4 regions of the Neobacillus sp. B4I6 genome follow, and region 4 is predicted to be linked to each of the others. Evidence: riboswitches for the same ligand, from Rfam matches in the RefSeq annotation. Region 4 holds a riboswitch; each other region holds the start of a gene.

Region 1 (3,169 bases), 590 kb from region 4:
TGTTGCTAATGTGGTCAATGAGAAAACAGGAAAAACGATTCTGCCTCCTTATAAAGTGATCAAAGTAAATGGGATGCCCATTGGTTTTATCGGTGTAGTAACTACTGAGACTCCAACGCTTGTTGTCCCTAGCGGTGTGGCAGGATTAAAATTCACGGATGAAGTAGAAGCAATTAATCAGAATGTAGCGGAATTGAAAAAACAAGGGGTAAAAGCGATTGTCGTTTTAGCCCATAACCCAGGCACTTCAGGTCCAAACGGAGAAAATCCAGCAGGGCAGCTTGTCGATATCGCAAACCGGGTCGACGATGAAGTGGATATCATTTTCGGCGGCCATAATCATGCCTATATGAACGCAACGATTGACAATAAACTAGTTGTTCAATCCTATTCCTATGGAACTGCCTTCTCTGATATTGATCTTGAGATAGATCCTAAAACAAAGGATATTGTCTCAAAAAGAGCTGAGATTGTAACTACCTTTCAAGAAGGAATCGAGCCCGATCCCGAAATAAAGAAAATGATAGAAGGATATGAAACAAAAATAGAACCGATAGTTAATCAAGTTGTTGGCTCTTCATCTGAAAGTCTGACGGCCAAGCAAAATGAAAATGGTGAGTCAGTGCTTGGCGATTTCATTGCGGATGCACAAAGGAAAGCGTTGAATACCGAATTTGCCTTTATGAATCCTGGCGGCATTCGAGCCGATATTGATCCTGGCGATATCACCTGGGGAGAAATTTACACGGTACAGCCCTTTAATAATGACCTTGTCAAAATGTCGATGACGGGACAGCAAATCCGAGAATTGCTCAACCAGCAGTGGGGAGCAACAAAAACGAACATGTTGCAGATTTCTGGCATAAGCTATACTTGGGATCCAAATAAACCAGCAGCGCAAAGGGTAGTGAGCACCAAGCTTCCAGATGGCACGGAAATGGATCCTAATAAATCCTATTCTGTGACAGCGAATATTTTTCTTTCTGGTGGCGGAGATGGATTTACTGTATTTACACAAGCTAAAAATAAAGAAGTCGGACCTGTTGACCTTGATGCATTAGTTAACTTCAGTAAAGCCCAGCCAAAACTGTTCACTTATGGCATTCAAAATAGAATACAAAGGGTTCAGTGACATCCTTGGTGTTTTAAAAAAAGGTGTCAGCCCAGATAGGTTTCATTTTTATTTAATAATAGACTTGAATTATTTTGGTGACTATACTATTATTTAAATTAATTGATTTACTATATATTGTTTCAATAAATAATAATCAAACTATATATTGTGTTAGCCTTAAGAGACGATGCCATTGTGGCTTAATAGGGAATCTGGTGTAAATCCAGAACTGCCCCCGCAACTGTAAATGCTGACGAAATGAGCAAACCACTGTATAAGAAGTGTCTAATCTATTAGGTACTTATATGGGAAGGGTTCAAAGTAGGAAGAAGCATGAGTCAGGAGACCTATCTTTCTTAAGATGTTTCAACTTCTTCGGGGATTGAGAAGATGAACGGTGGCGACAGGAGGCATTGGATTTTTTTATTCCTTTTGTAGTGTATCGTTTCATCCGCTCAATTACCGTTGAGCGGATTTTTTTATTATAGGGGGAAATGGATTGATAACTAAGGAGATTCAAACAGAACTTAATTACGTATTAGAATCTATTAATCAAGTTTCAGAAAAATATCAGATAGATACTACGGAGCTTAAAGAGCAAATTAGTAAACTGGATGAAACAGAGGGGGAAGCTAATCACCAAGCTTTATTATATGCTGTGAATCAAATTGCAATAGACCAACCAAATTGGACATTTGTCGCTGCCCGTTTATATCTAAATGAATTATATGGAAAGTCAGCAAAAAATCGAGGATATAATCGTTCTTTAAAATATGGAGATTTTTATAGATTAATAAAAGAATTGACTGATACCGGGATATATTCTCATAATTTACTTAGCTTATATAGTAAAGATGAAATCGAACAACTAGCAAAAGAGATAATTCCAGATAAAGATTTATTATTTAATTACATAGGGTTATTTTTACTGGCGGATCGCTATCTTGCTCAAGATCATAATAGAAATGTATATGAACTCCCGCAGGAGCGGTTCATGATTATTGCCATGACGATTATGAAGGATGAAAAGGAGTCCATCCGCTTACAACTTGTAAAGGAAGCGTATTGGGCACTTAGTAATTTATATATGACGGTTGCTACCCCCACTTTAGCGAATGCAGGCAAAAGCTTTGGTCAGCTTTCCTCCTGCTTTATTGATACAGTAGATGATTCCCTTGATAGCATCTATTTAAATAATTGGGATATTGCTCGGCTAAGCAAGGATGGCGGAGGTATAGGGATTTATTATGGTAAAGTTCGTGCCCTTGGTTCCGATATTAAGAAATTCAAAGGAAACTCTTCCGGAATTGTGCCATGGATTAAATTGTTAAATAATACAGCTGTCAGTGTTGATCAGTTAGGTCAACGTCAAGGTGCCATTGCGGTTTATCTAGATTTATTTCATAAAGATATCATGAACGGTTTTCTCGATTTAAAAACCAATAATGGGGATGAACGCCGTAAGGCCCATGACATTTTTACGGGTGTCACCATACCAGACCTATTTATGAAAAAATTAGAAGAGAAAGATGAGGATGGAAGAAGTATTGGGCAGTGGCATACATTTTGTCCCCATCAAGTAAAACAATTTATGGGCTGGAAGGATGAAAAAGGGAACCTTCTCGGACTTGAGGATTTTTATGATGAAACGGATGTTAAATTCTTTACCGAGAAATATGAAGAGGCCGCAGGTAACCCGCTTCTTCCTCGTAAAACATATCGTGCCATGGATATTATGACACGAATCATGGTTGCTCAATTAGAAACAGGAACACCATACATGTTCTATCGTGATGAAGTAAACAGGCAAAATCCCGAATAAGCATATATTGGGTAAGGGCCGAACTTCTATTTACTGCAGTAATTTATGTACAGAAATTGCTCAAAATATGTCCGCAACGACGATTGTAAACGAATACCAGAATGAAGAGGGCAATATCGTGATAATTCGGAAACCTGGTGATTTCGTTGTTTGTAATTTATCGTCTATTAATCTGGCAAAAGCAGTCCCTGCAGATGTTTTAGAGCGTTTAATTAGGATCCAAGTACGAATGC
Region 2 (3,169 bases), 360 kb from region 4:
CCAATGGTGCCTGACACCGCAACCGCAGCTCCTGTTAAAATAGAGCCAGCTGTTAAAATAATTAGCTTTCTTTTTTGAACATTGACCCCTAAATGCTGTGCCCGCTCTTCCCCAAACGACATGGCGTTTAGTTCCTTTGCATTAAAAATCAGCAGGCCTGAGCCAATGATAAAAAATGGCAAAATGATCTTTATGTACACCCATCCTCTCATCGATACACTTCCTAATAGCCAGCCGATAATTTGCCGCAGCTCATCCCCAGTCAGTGCAATCATCAAAGAAATAATTGCTCCTAAAAAGGAACTAAAAATTATCCCCGTTAATATAATCGTTTCCACTCTCATCGAGCGCTCTATTTTACTGGCGAAAGTAAGGACTAAAAAGATGGTTAAAATGGAAAATAGAATACTTAGCAATGGTAATGTGAAGGAACCAATAAAAGGAATTGATAGGTGGAAAAACAGTGTCAACACCGCTCCAACAGATGCCCCGGAGGATACACCCAATGTATAAGGATCTGCTAACGGGTTTCTTAACAGTCCTTGAAAGGCTGCCCCTGCAATTGCAAGAGAAGCCCCGACAAGACCTGATAAAATCACTCTAGGTAAGCGAATGTTTAGGACAATACTCGAATACATAGGGTCAATTGTCCCCAATGAAATAACCCCAAATACTTTCGCACTGATAATCTTAATAATGGTTAAGATTGGAACCGAAACTGTTCCAATTGAAATACCTAATAAAATAGATAGGAATAGGAAAATTCCAGCTATCATATAGGAAAAATACTTTTTATTTAAAAATTTCAGGATAGACAGCCTTCGCAAGATCTTCTACTCCTTCAACGATCCGAGGGCCTGAGCGAGTCACGCGACCAGAATCGACATCGACTACATGCTTATTTTTTACAGCGTTGACTGTTTCCCAGCCCTTTCTAGTTAAAACTTGTTCCGCTGGATTTTTGACGTAGTATCCATAGGTAGTCAGAATTACATCAGGATTGCGTTTAATCATCGCCTCTTGATCAATTTTAATCCAGCCTTCTTGATCATTTGCGATGTTTTCTGCATTGATTATACTAAGCATTTGATCCATAAAGGTATTCTTACCAGGTGTATAAATTTCTGGAGCGGGCGAAACTTCAACTAATACCTTTTTCTTTTCTTTTATTTCTCCAGCCTTTGCTTTAATATCGGCCAATTTATTCTTCATTCCTGTAATCATCTCATTGGCTTTCGCTGTTTCACCGGTAGCTTTCCCAATCATATCAATCGAATCATAAACTTGGTCAAAATTTTGCGCATCATTAACAACTAAAACGGTAATTCCAGCATCTTTAAGCTGCTGAAGCCCTGCTTTAGAATTATGTGCGGACGATGCATGTGCTAGTACTAAATCTGGTTTTAAGGAAATGATTTTTTCTAAGTTTATTTCCTGCCCGCCGATTTTTTCTTTTTTCGTCGCTGCTTCCGGATAATTATCGAAATCAGACACGCCCACCACTTCTTTGTCAAGACCTAAGGCAAACGCAATTTCTGTATTACTTGGAATTAGTGAAACAATTTTTTCAGGTTTCTTTTCGATGATAACTTTAGTTTTGGTAGCATCAGTAAGTGTAACTGGATAGGTAATTTCCGCTGTTTTCTTCTCTACGCTTGACTTATTCTCTTCGTTAACTTGATCTTTCTTTTCAGCACAACCTGCTAAAACTCCTACTGTCAATAATACTACTAACAGCAATGAATACAACTTCTTCATTTTTCTCCCTACTTTCAGTTAATAAAAATTATGTAACAAAAAATAAATCTTCTTGTGCAAAAACAAAATGGCTTGGATAAAAACAAAAAACATCTCCACTATGTAATGGAGATGTTGGTATGATTAGATTCAGGTTACTAGCAATAAGTAAAGGGAGTCTAGCCTTCAACACCGTCCCATCCTCGTAGGTTTATTGGCGCACAAGAATTAGGCAGGTTTCCTGGCTCATGATCATCGCTTCCTATGCCTTCCCATCTTAGTCGACAGTGGCACCATATAGGTTGCTCTCATTTACAGTGGCGGGACCGCGTTGGCTTATACCAAACTTCTCTTTTAAGCCGAAAATCTTACAATAAGATTTTAGCACCTAATTATAAAAAATATTTTTTGTTAAATTCATTATAGAAAAGATGAAATGAATTGTACATGTATTTTTGCAATAATTTTAAAGTTCAATCGTTCTGCACAAATTGGCCATTTCAATTGCAGCCGAAGCGGCATCCCATCCCTTATTACCAGCCTTTGTCCCAGCACGCTCAATAGCTTGTTCAATAGAATCTGTGGTTAGTACTCCAAAAATAACAGGAATGCCACTACTTAAATTGATTGCGGAAACACCTTTTGCCACTTCATTACAAACAAAGTCAAAATGTGGAGTAGAGCCGCGAATGACCGTACCAAGCGTGATAACAGCATCATATTTTTTGCTATTAGCCATTTTTTGGGCGATTAATGAAATTTCAAATGCACCTGGTACCCAGGCAATATCTACGTCTGTCTCACTGACGCCATGTCTTTTAAGTGCATCCTGTGCACCGCCTAATAGTTTACTTGTAATGAATTCATTAAAACGTCCAACCACGATTCCAACTTTTAATCCTGAGCCAACTAAATTTCCTTCAAAAATATTACCCATGAGTATGCCTCCTAAATTTGTTTTAAACTTCCCGCTTAACTAAATTTTCCTTGTTGCTTCGGTATTCTACTAAATCTTTAATCGTAATCATTTTAATGTTTAGCTTATCAGCAATTTTGCGCAGCTGTGGGACACGTGCCATCGTGCCATCGTCATTCATGATTTCACAAATGACACCAGCAGGCTTGGCACCGCATAAAATTGCAAGGTCTACAGCTGCTTCTGTATGCCCCGTTCTGCTCAAGACTCCGTCTTTTTTAGCAATCAACGGAAACATATGCCCTGGTCTTAAAAAATCGGATGCTTTTGATTCCGGGTCAACCATACTCAACACCGTTGCTGATCGTTCAAATGCAGAAATTCCAGTTGTAGAAAATTTATGGTCAATGCTTACGGTAAAAGCTGTTCGATGTGGATCCGTGTTCTTGGAAACCATTGGATGTAAGTCGAGCTTTTGAGCTAATGCCTCGTCAATAGGAACACAGATTAGACCTC
Region 3 (3,169 bases), 2.4 Mb from region 4:
TCTTATGAATTTCTTTTATCCCCTAAAAAACACATTTATTATCTTATCGACAAAACCAATCCATGTATCCTATTTAATATTACTAATCTTCCTCTGTCGTTGGTCGTCTAATTAAAAAGATAAGAGAGATTCGTTTTAAAGTAGTATTTGAATGTCCTGGCTGTCCATGTGAGCAAGTTACTTTATAGGAATAAGCATATGGACTAGAAAAAAATCGTAAAGATCATTGCCATGATTCGGTGGGACTTTTTTCGAAATCCTGATGCTTTCTTGTGGCGTAAGTACCCAGCAAACAAAGTGACCAAAAGAAAGATAAAGGATGTATAACCCAGCAACATCTTGATATGACCAAAACCAATGACAGGTCCTATTTTAAAAAGATTAATCCAAGAGTGCCCGATAATAAGAAGGGTGGACGTTATGTATCAGTCGTAGATCGTGCAATAAATGGCAAGAATATCAAACAGGAACTAATAAGTAAAATTATTTCATTTTTATAAAAATTGAATATATTCCAACAATTATCCTATAATAAAGAGGAAATATATTAGGCTTTGGCTCAAATTGAAAAGTTGGCTTCATCCTTAGTTTTGCTATCATAAGATGAAGCATCATAACTTCAAGATATACATAAGTGCTAACTTGCTAGAAGCGAATATAATTACTTTTTTAATTAGGAGGCAATCATGGGAAGATTAGTTCATTTCGAAATTCATGTCAATGACATGGAACGGGCAAAGAAGTTTTATGGAGAGGTATTCGGATGGTCATTTCAAGATTGGAGTGAGTATGCAGGAATGCCTTACTTTGGAGCAGTGACTGGCGAAGAGAATGAACCTGGGATCAATGGTGCTTTGATGCAGCGGCAAAGTGCTCCACCGGAAGCAAACCAAGCTTTGAATGCATTTGCTTGTACAATGGGAGTGGAAAATTACGATGTAACGGAAGCTATAATTATTGAGAATGGCGGCAAGGTCGCAATGGCCAAATATGCCCTGCCTGGAATGGCGTGGCAAGGATACTATATTGATACCGAAGGTAATATATTCGGAATTCATCAACCCGATGCGAATGCAAAATAGAACCCATGATATGTGATATCAGAGATTGCTAAGGTGAGCGAGAGAACTCTCATCATGCTGACTACTTTTCAGAAAATTATGTACTTCAAATTATTAATATGCTATAGTTAGTGAAAATTACATATCGTGTAAGAATTGGTGCCAAGCTAAGGCTTGGCTTAATAGGGAAGAACGGTGTAATTCCGTCGCTGTCCCGCAACTGTAAATCGGAGTGAATCACAAATACCACTGTCAAATGATGGGAAGGTGTGAGGAGCCATGATGATAAGCCAGGAGACCTGCCAATTTCCAGTACACACCAAATACCTACGTGGAAATAGGTGGTGACATTCATTTGTACGACAAACGAGTTATGAGTAGCTATGTTTATTCTTGTTTTTTAGCAAAACTTAAACTTGATTGTAGAGCCATTTCCATTTTGTGGAGATGGCTTTTTTGTATTTGGGAATTTGTAATCTAAAAAAGGAGGAATGAAAAATGAATTTAGTAAGTACTGCTATTGGATACCCGTACATTGGTGATAATCGGGAGTGGAAACGTTGTGTAGAATCTTTTTGGAAGGGTGCGTTATCAGAGGAGCAATTTATTTTAGAGATGAAAACGACTCGCTTGAATAATTTGAAGCGCCAGCAATCATTAGGCTTAGAGTTACTAACAGTTGGGGATTTTACCATTTATGACCGTATGCTTGACCATGCGGCAATGTTTGGATTGATTCCAAATCGTTATAAGTGGACAGGTGATGAAGTAGATCTTACCACGTATTACGAAATGGCCCGTGGGGCAAGCCATGTTGTGGCTTGTGAGATGACAAAGTGGTTTAATACCAACTATCACTACATCGTGCCCGAGTATGAAGGCAAGTCATTACAATTAACCAAGAACTACATTTTAGATTATTTTGTAGAAGCCAAAGAGGAATTAGGTCTTATTACAAAGCCTACAATGATCGGTCCTTTTACTTTTGTTAGCTTAGCCAAAGGATACGATGCCAAATCGAAAGCATTGTTTATTTTGAAACTTTTACCGCTATATGCACAAGTATTCCAGCAGCTTGTAGATGCTGGGGCACAGTGGATTCAAGTGGAAGAACCAGCACTAACCCTTTCACTAACAGCAGATGATGTAAAACTAGTGCAAGAAATTTACAAACAGTTAGCAGAAGAAGTACCGGCTGCACAAATCATGTTACAAACCTATTTTGAAGGACTATCAGCGTATGAAGAGCTGTCTCAATTACCTGTTGAAGGGATTGGTCTTGATTTCATACATGGTGCCGAAGAGAATATGGCTTCACTTCGAAAACACGGGTTCCCACAGGATAAAGTATTAGGAATTGGTATAGTAAATGGACGGGATATTTGGCGGGCAAATTTGGCTGAAAAAGCATTCAATATAAAAGCTGTTTTATTATTAAGCGGTGTAAAAGAAGCTTGGATTCAGTCTTCATGTAGTTTACAGCATGTACCTGTGACGACGAAGGCAGAAACAAAGCTGGATGCCATACTGACAAATGCTTTGTCATTTGCCGATGAGAAAATAATTGAGTTATCACATATCGCATCTTACGTACGTGACGAGGCTTGGACAGGAAATAAGAGCGTGTCACAAAGTATGATAGCAACTGAAGCATTAGCCCAGCATAAGGCAAGGAAAAATGCACGTGTGAAAGAGCTAGTATTACAAGTAACACAAGAGCATTTTGCACGTTCAATGACGTTTAAAGAACGCCAGCCTTTGCAGAAAAAGGCATTAGATTTACCAGATTATCCAACCACAACGATTGGCAGCTTCCCTCAGTCAGATCAAGTAAAACGGACACGTACAGCATGGCGTAAAAAGGAAATTACAGACGCTGAGTATGCATCGTTTCTAAAAAGTGAAACAGCCCGTTGGATTCAAATTCAAGAAGAAATAGGACTGGATGTTTTAGTTCATGGTGAATTTGAGCGGACGGATATGGTTGAGTACTTTGGAGAAAAGCTAGAAGGTTTTGCCTTTACAGAAAAAGCATGGGTTGTATCCTATGGTTCACGTTGTGTCAAACCACCAATTATTTATGGTGACGTCGAGTGGACAGCCCCAAT
Region 4 (3,169 bases):
GTGTTCAACGGCAATATCGATAAATAAATTGACAGAAAACCTTCTTCCTCTTGTAGCCGATGGGACTTCTTCCTTGTAGGTGATGGTTTGCTGCTGCATATTGACTGTATAAACCCTTTTATATTTGCCAATCCGCAATTCACTACGTGACAAACGCTCTCCATTTTTAACTGCATAGTATTCATTGTGATTATTAACATAAACAAAGGCATAGGTCATAGACGACGCCGGCGGCTTTTCCAAAAAACTAAATTTCACGTCTTTAACATCTTCAATAAATTGCATTAGGTTATTCCCTCCAGGTTAACTATTTTCATTGAGAGATCACTTACCCTTGTCTACATTCTATGCAGACAATCGGAAGAAAAGCCCCCAAATCTTTGTAGAAAATGGGGATTGAGGGAGTAACGTATGCTGGCCGTGAATTAATGGATACCTTTGAATATTATTTACGACATGCTTTTGAACACCCATGTAGACAGGATCTTGGAATGCTCCTGTGGATTTGTACATAAATCTATATGGAGAATCATAAGACAGGTGGGTTGCAGATGGACACCAATGATTTTAATAAAGAGCTGCATTAAAGGCTCCTATTAATGGGTGGGTGAATCCCTTGTCTGGTTTATACCCGATTCCTTTCACCACGATTAATAATAACTAATAGGGCATTAATACAGGGAATGGGAATAAAGAAGTTGTTGTAGGTATCCAGCAATCCGATAGCTATGCCGCCCCCCTAAAATAATATAAGGGAATTTAAAAAGCACTTGATATATTCTATTTGTTAGACTAGTATAATTATTATCTCTTAAAATTACATATGAATTTGTTAACAATTGGTTAAGATGCCTTAGGGCTTAATTGGGAATCTGGTGAAAGGCCAGAACTGCCCCCGCAACTGTAAGTGTGGACGAAATAGACAAACCACTGGATCGTTTATTTATTGACGATTCGGGAAGGGTCTAAAGTAGGAAGATACACAAGTCAGGAGACCTGTCTTAGCTTTTTTAGTTTCGATTTCTTCGGGGGTTGAGAAGATGGAACGTTTGGACAAAAAGGATTATTTATTAACTTTCTTTGTGCTGACGTTTTATCCGTTCAACTAATGTTGAACGGATTTTTTCGTTTTGATGATTCTAAATCATTTTTAATTCTCATAGTTTAGCTTTAGAAGGAACAAGCCTTTTTAACAATTGAATAGATTAGGATAGGTGCACGAATATGTGCTTAATTGGGAAGTACGGTTTAAATCCGTCACGGTACCCGCCACTGTATGGGGAGTTCATTGCAAATGTCACTGAAGGAATTCGGGAAGACGCAATGGATGATGAACCTAAGTCAGGAGACCTGCCTTTACCTAATAATCTCAATCAACCTACGGGAACATAGGTAGAAGTGCTGAACATACACCGCTATTTTTTTGTGTGTATATATTCTGCACCCCTATGTCCATAGGGGTGCTTTTTTTACGTAAAAAACGAAAAGGAGAGTGTGACATGACTACTTGGAATTTACAAGGGACGAAACACCATGTTTTCATTTGCAACGGCAGCAGCTGTATGAGAAAGGGTGGGGAGGAAGCGACCCAAGCGATTCGGAATGAAATCACCAATTTAAACTTAGATTCACTCATACATACAACAAGAACGAGATGCAATGGGAGATGTAAGGACGCTCCCGTTGCCATCGTCTATCCTTCAGGGACTTGGTATAAAAACGTAACCCCAGAAGTGGGAACTACGATTGTAAAGCGTCATCTAGCGGAAGGTCATTGCCTTCAGGAGCATGCGATCTATCAATATTCCGAAGAAGGATTCATACAGCCAGAAGGGTCGGAATGCATCGCAGGAGCACAAAAAGCTGTTAAAGAAAAGATTTAACAGCGGATAGTAGCTGGATTCTAGTTTGAAATTTTGGAAGGTGGCGTAATAGTGTGAAAGGAAAATTATTGGTTATTGGTTTTGGCCCCGGTGATGAAAAACATATCACCGGACGGGCAAAAGAAGCCATCGAAGAAAGTGATATCATCATCGGCTACAAAACCTACGTTGATTTAATCAAGGGATTAATAGCTGGAAAGCAAATCATCAGCACAGGAATGACAGAAGAAGTGAGCCGGGCCCAGGAGGCAGTGAAACAGGCCGAACTCGGTTACACAGTAGCCGTCATTTCAAGCGGTGATGCCGGTGTATATGGAATGGCAGGACTTGTTTACGAAGTGCTAATCGAAAAAGGCTGGAAAAAAGACTCAGGGGTAGAAGTGGAGGTGGTCCCTGGCATTTCTGCCATCAACTCCTGTGCTGCTTTATTAGGCGCGCCGGTCATGCATGATGCCTGTACAATCAGCTTAAGTGACCATTTGACACCTTGGAGCATAATCGAGAAACGAATCGAAGCGGCCGCTCAAGCTGATTTTGTGATTGCTTTATATAATCCAAAAAGCGGGAGAAGAACACGGCAGATCATGGAAGCTCAAAAAATTCTACTAAAATATCGCTCGCCAGAAACCCCTGTAGGATTGGTAAAGAGTGCTTACCGTGATAGTCAAAAGATCGTCTTAACCAATTTACAAGAGATGCTCGAACATGAAATTGGTATGTTAACCACCGTTTTAATTGGCAACTCTTCCACATTTTTCTACGACGGCTTGATCATCACTCCGCGCGGTTATCAGCGGAAGTATACATTAAATCAGGCAATACAGCCGTTGAAACCGCATCAGCGTCTGCAAAAGGAAGCCGAACCATGGGCACTGGAGCAAATGGAAGATGCAAAACCGGTAAACAAGGAACTAGTCACCCCAACCTCAGTGAAAGAGTCGCCAAGAGAGCTCGCTGAGGAAGCCTTGCAAATGATCCTTGGCGAGAACGATGGACCATCCCAAGGTTTAATGGTGAAGCAAGACTTTCAATCTATTTTTGAGGTAGCGGTCAGCCCTGGTGTCGCTAATAAAAAATTTACTGCGACTCAGATGGTCATTCTTTCCGAAATTGTCGGAGAAGAAGGTGTCATGGAATACACACAAGACCATTTTATGAAGCTGCAAATTTTAACCTCTAAGCCTGATGAGATTGTTGAAAAACTAACGGAGGCTAACTTTTTGATTGCTCCTGTTGGCGACGTATTAACCGTAAAAGCCTGTGATTTTTGTGACGGAGAAAAGAAG

Evidence for each region. Region 4 has a riboswitch for cobalamin ahead of QF028_RS13820 ((2Fe-2S) ferredoxin domain-containing protein). Riboswitches for the same ligand answer to the same signal wherever they lie in the genome.
Region 1: linked by a shared signal. The riboswitch ahead of QF028_RS11015 (ribonucleoside-diphosphate reductase subunit alpha) and the one ahead of QF028_RS13820 ((2Fe-2S) ferredoxin domain-containing protein) in region 4 are both predicted to bind cobalamin.
Region 2: linked by a shared signal. The riboswitch ahead of QF028_RS15675 (ABC transporter substrate-binding protein) and the one ahead of QF028_RS13820 ((2Fe-2S) ferredoxin domain-containing protein) in region 4 are both predicted to bind cobalamin.
Region 3: linked by a shared signal. The riboswitch ahead of metE (5-methyltetrahydropteroyltriglutamate--homocysteine S-methyltransferase) and the one ahead of QF028_RS13820 ((2Fe-2S) ferredoxin domain-containing protein) in region 4 are both predicted to bind cobalamin.

The regions. Positions count from the first base shown of each region.
Region 1 is NZ_JBNPWB010000002.1:1,806,622-1,809,790, reverse strand. Features, by position in the region: gene QF028_RS11020 (bifunctional metallophosphatase/5'-nucleotidase) at 1-1,132, shown strand, start outside; cobalamin riboswitch at 1,282-1,483, shown strand; partial or broken gene QF028_RS11015 (ribonucleoside-diphosphate reductase subunit alpha) at 1,629-3,169, shown strand, end outside.
Region 2 is NZ_JBNPWB010000002.1:2,749,948-2,753,116, forward strand. Features, by position in the region: gene QF028_RS15670 (FecCD family ABC transporter permease) at 1-827, opposite strand, end outside; gene QF028_RS15675 (ABC transporter substrate-binding protein) at 793-1,758, opposite strand; cobalamin riboswitch at 1,952-2,144, opposite strand; gene ribH (6,7-dimethyl-8-ribityllumazine synthase) at 2,204-2,674, opposite strand; partial or broken gene ribB (3,4-dihydroxy-2-butanone-4-phosphate synthase) at 2,700-3,169, opposite strand, start outside.
Region 3 is NZ_JBNPWB010000002.1:4,800,152-4,803,320, reverse strand. Features, by position in the region: gene QF028_RS25895 (VOC family protein) at 687-1,082, shown strand; cobalamin riboswitch at 1,202-1,382, shown strand; gene metE (5-methyltetrahydropteroyltriglutamate--homocysteine S-methyltransferase) at 1,560-3,169, shown strand, end outside.
Region 4 is NZ_JBNPWB010000002.1:2,393,116-2,396,284, reverse strand. Features, by position in the region: gene QF028_RS13825 (hypothetical protein) at 1-285, opposite strand, end outside; cobalamin riboswitch at 830-1,018, shown strand; cobalamin riboswitch at 1,196-1,372, shown strand; gene QF028_RS13820 ((2Fe-2S) ferredoxin domain-containing protein) at 1,500-1,883, shown strand; gene cobJ (precorrin-3B C(17)-methyltransferase) at 1,937-3,169, shown strand, end outside.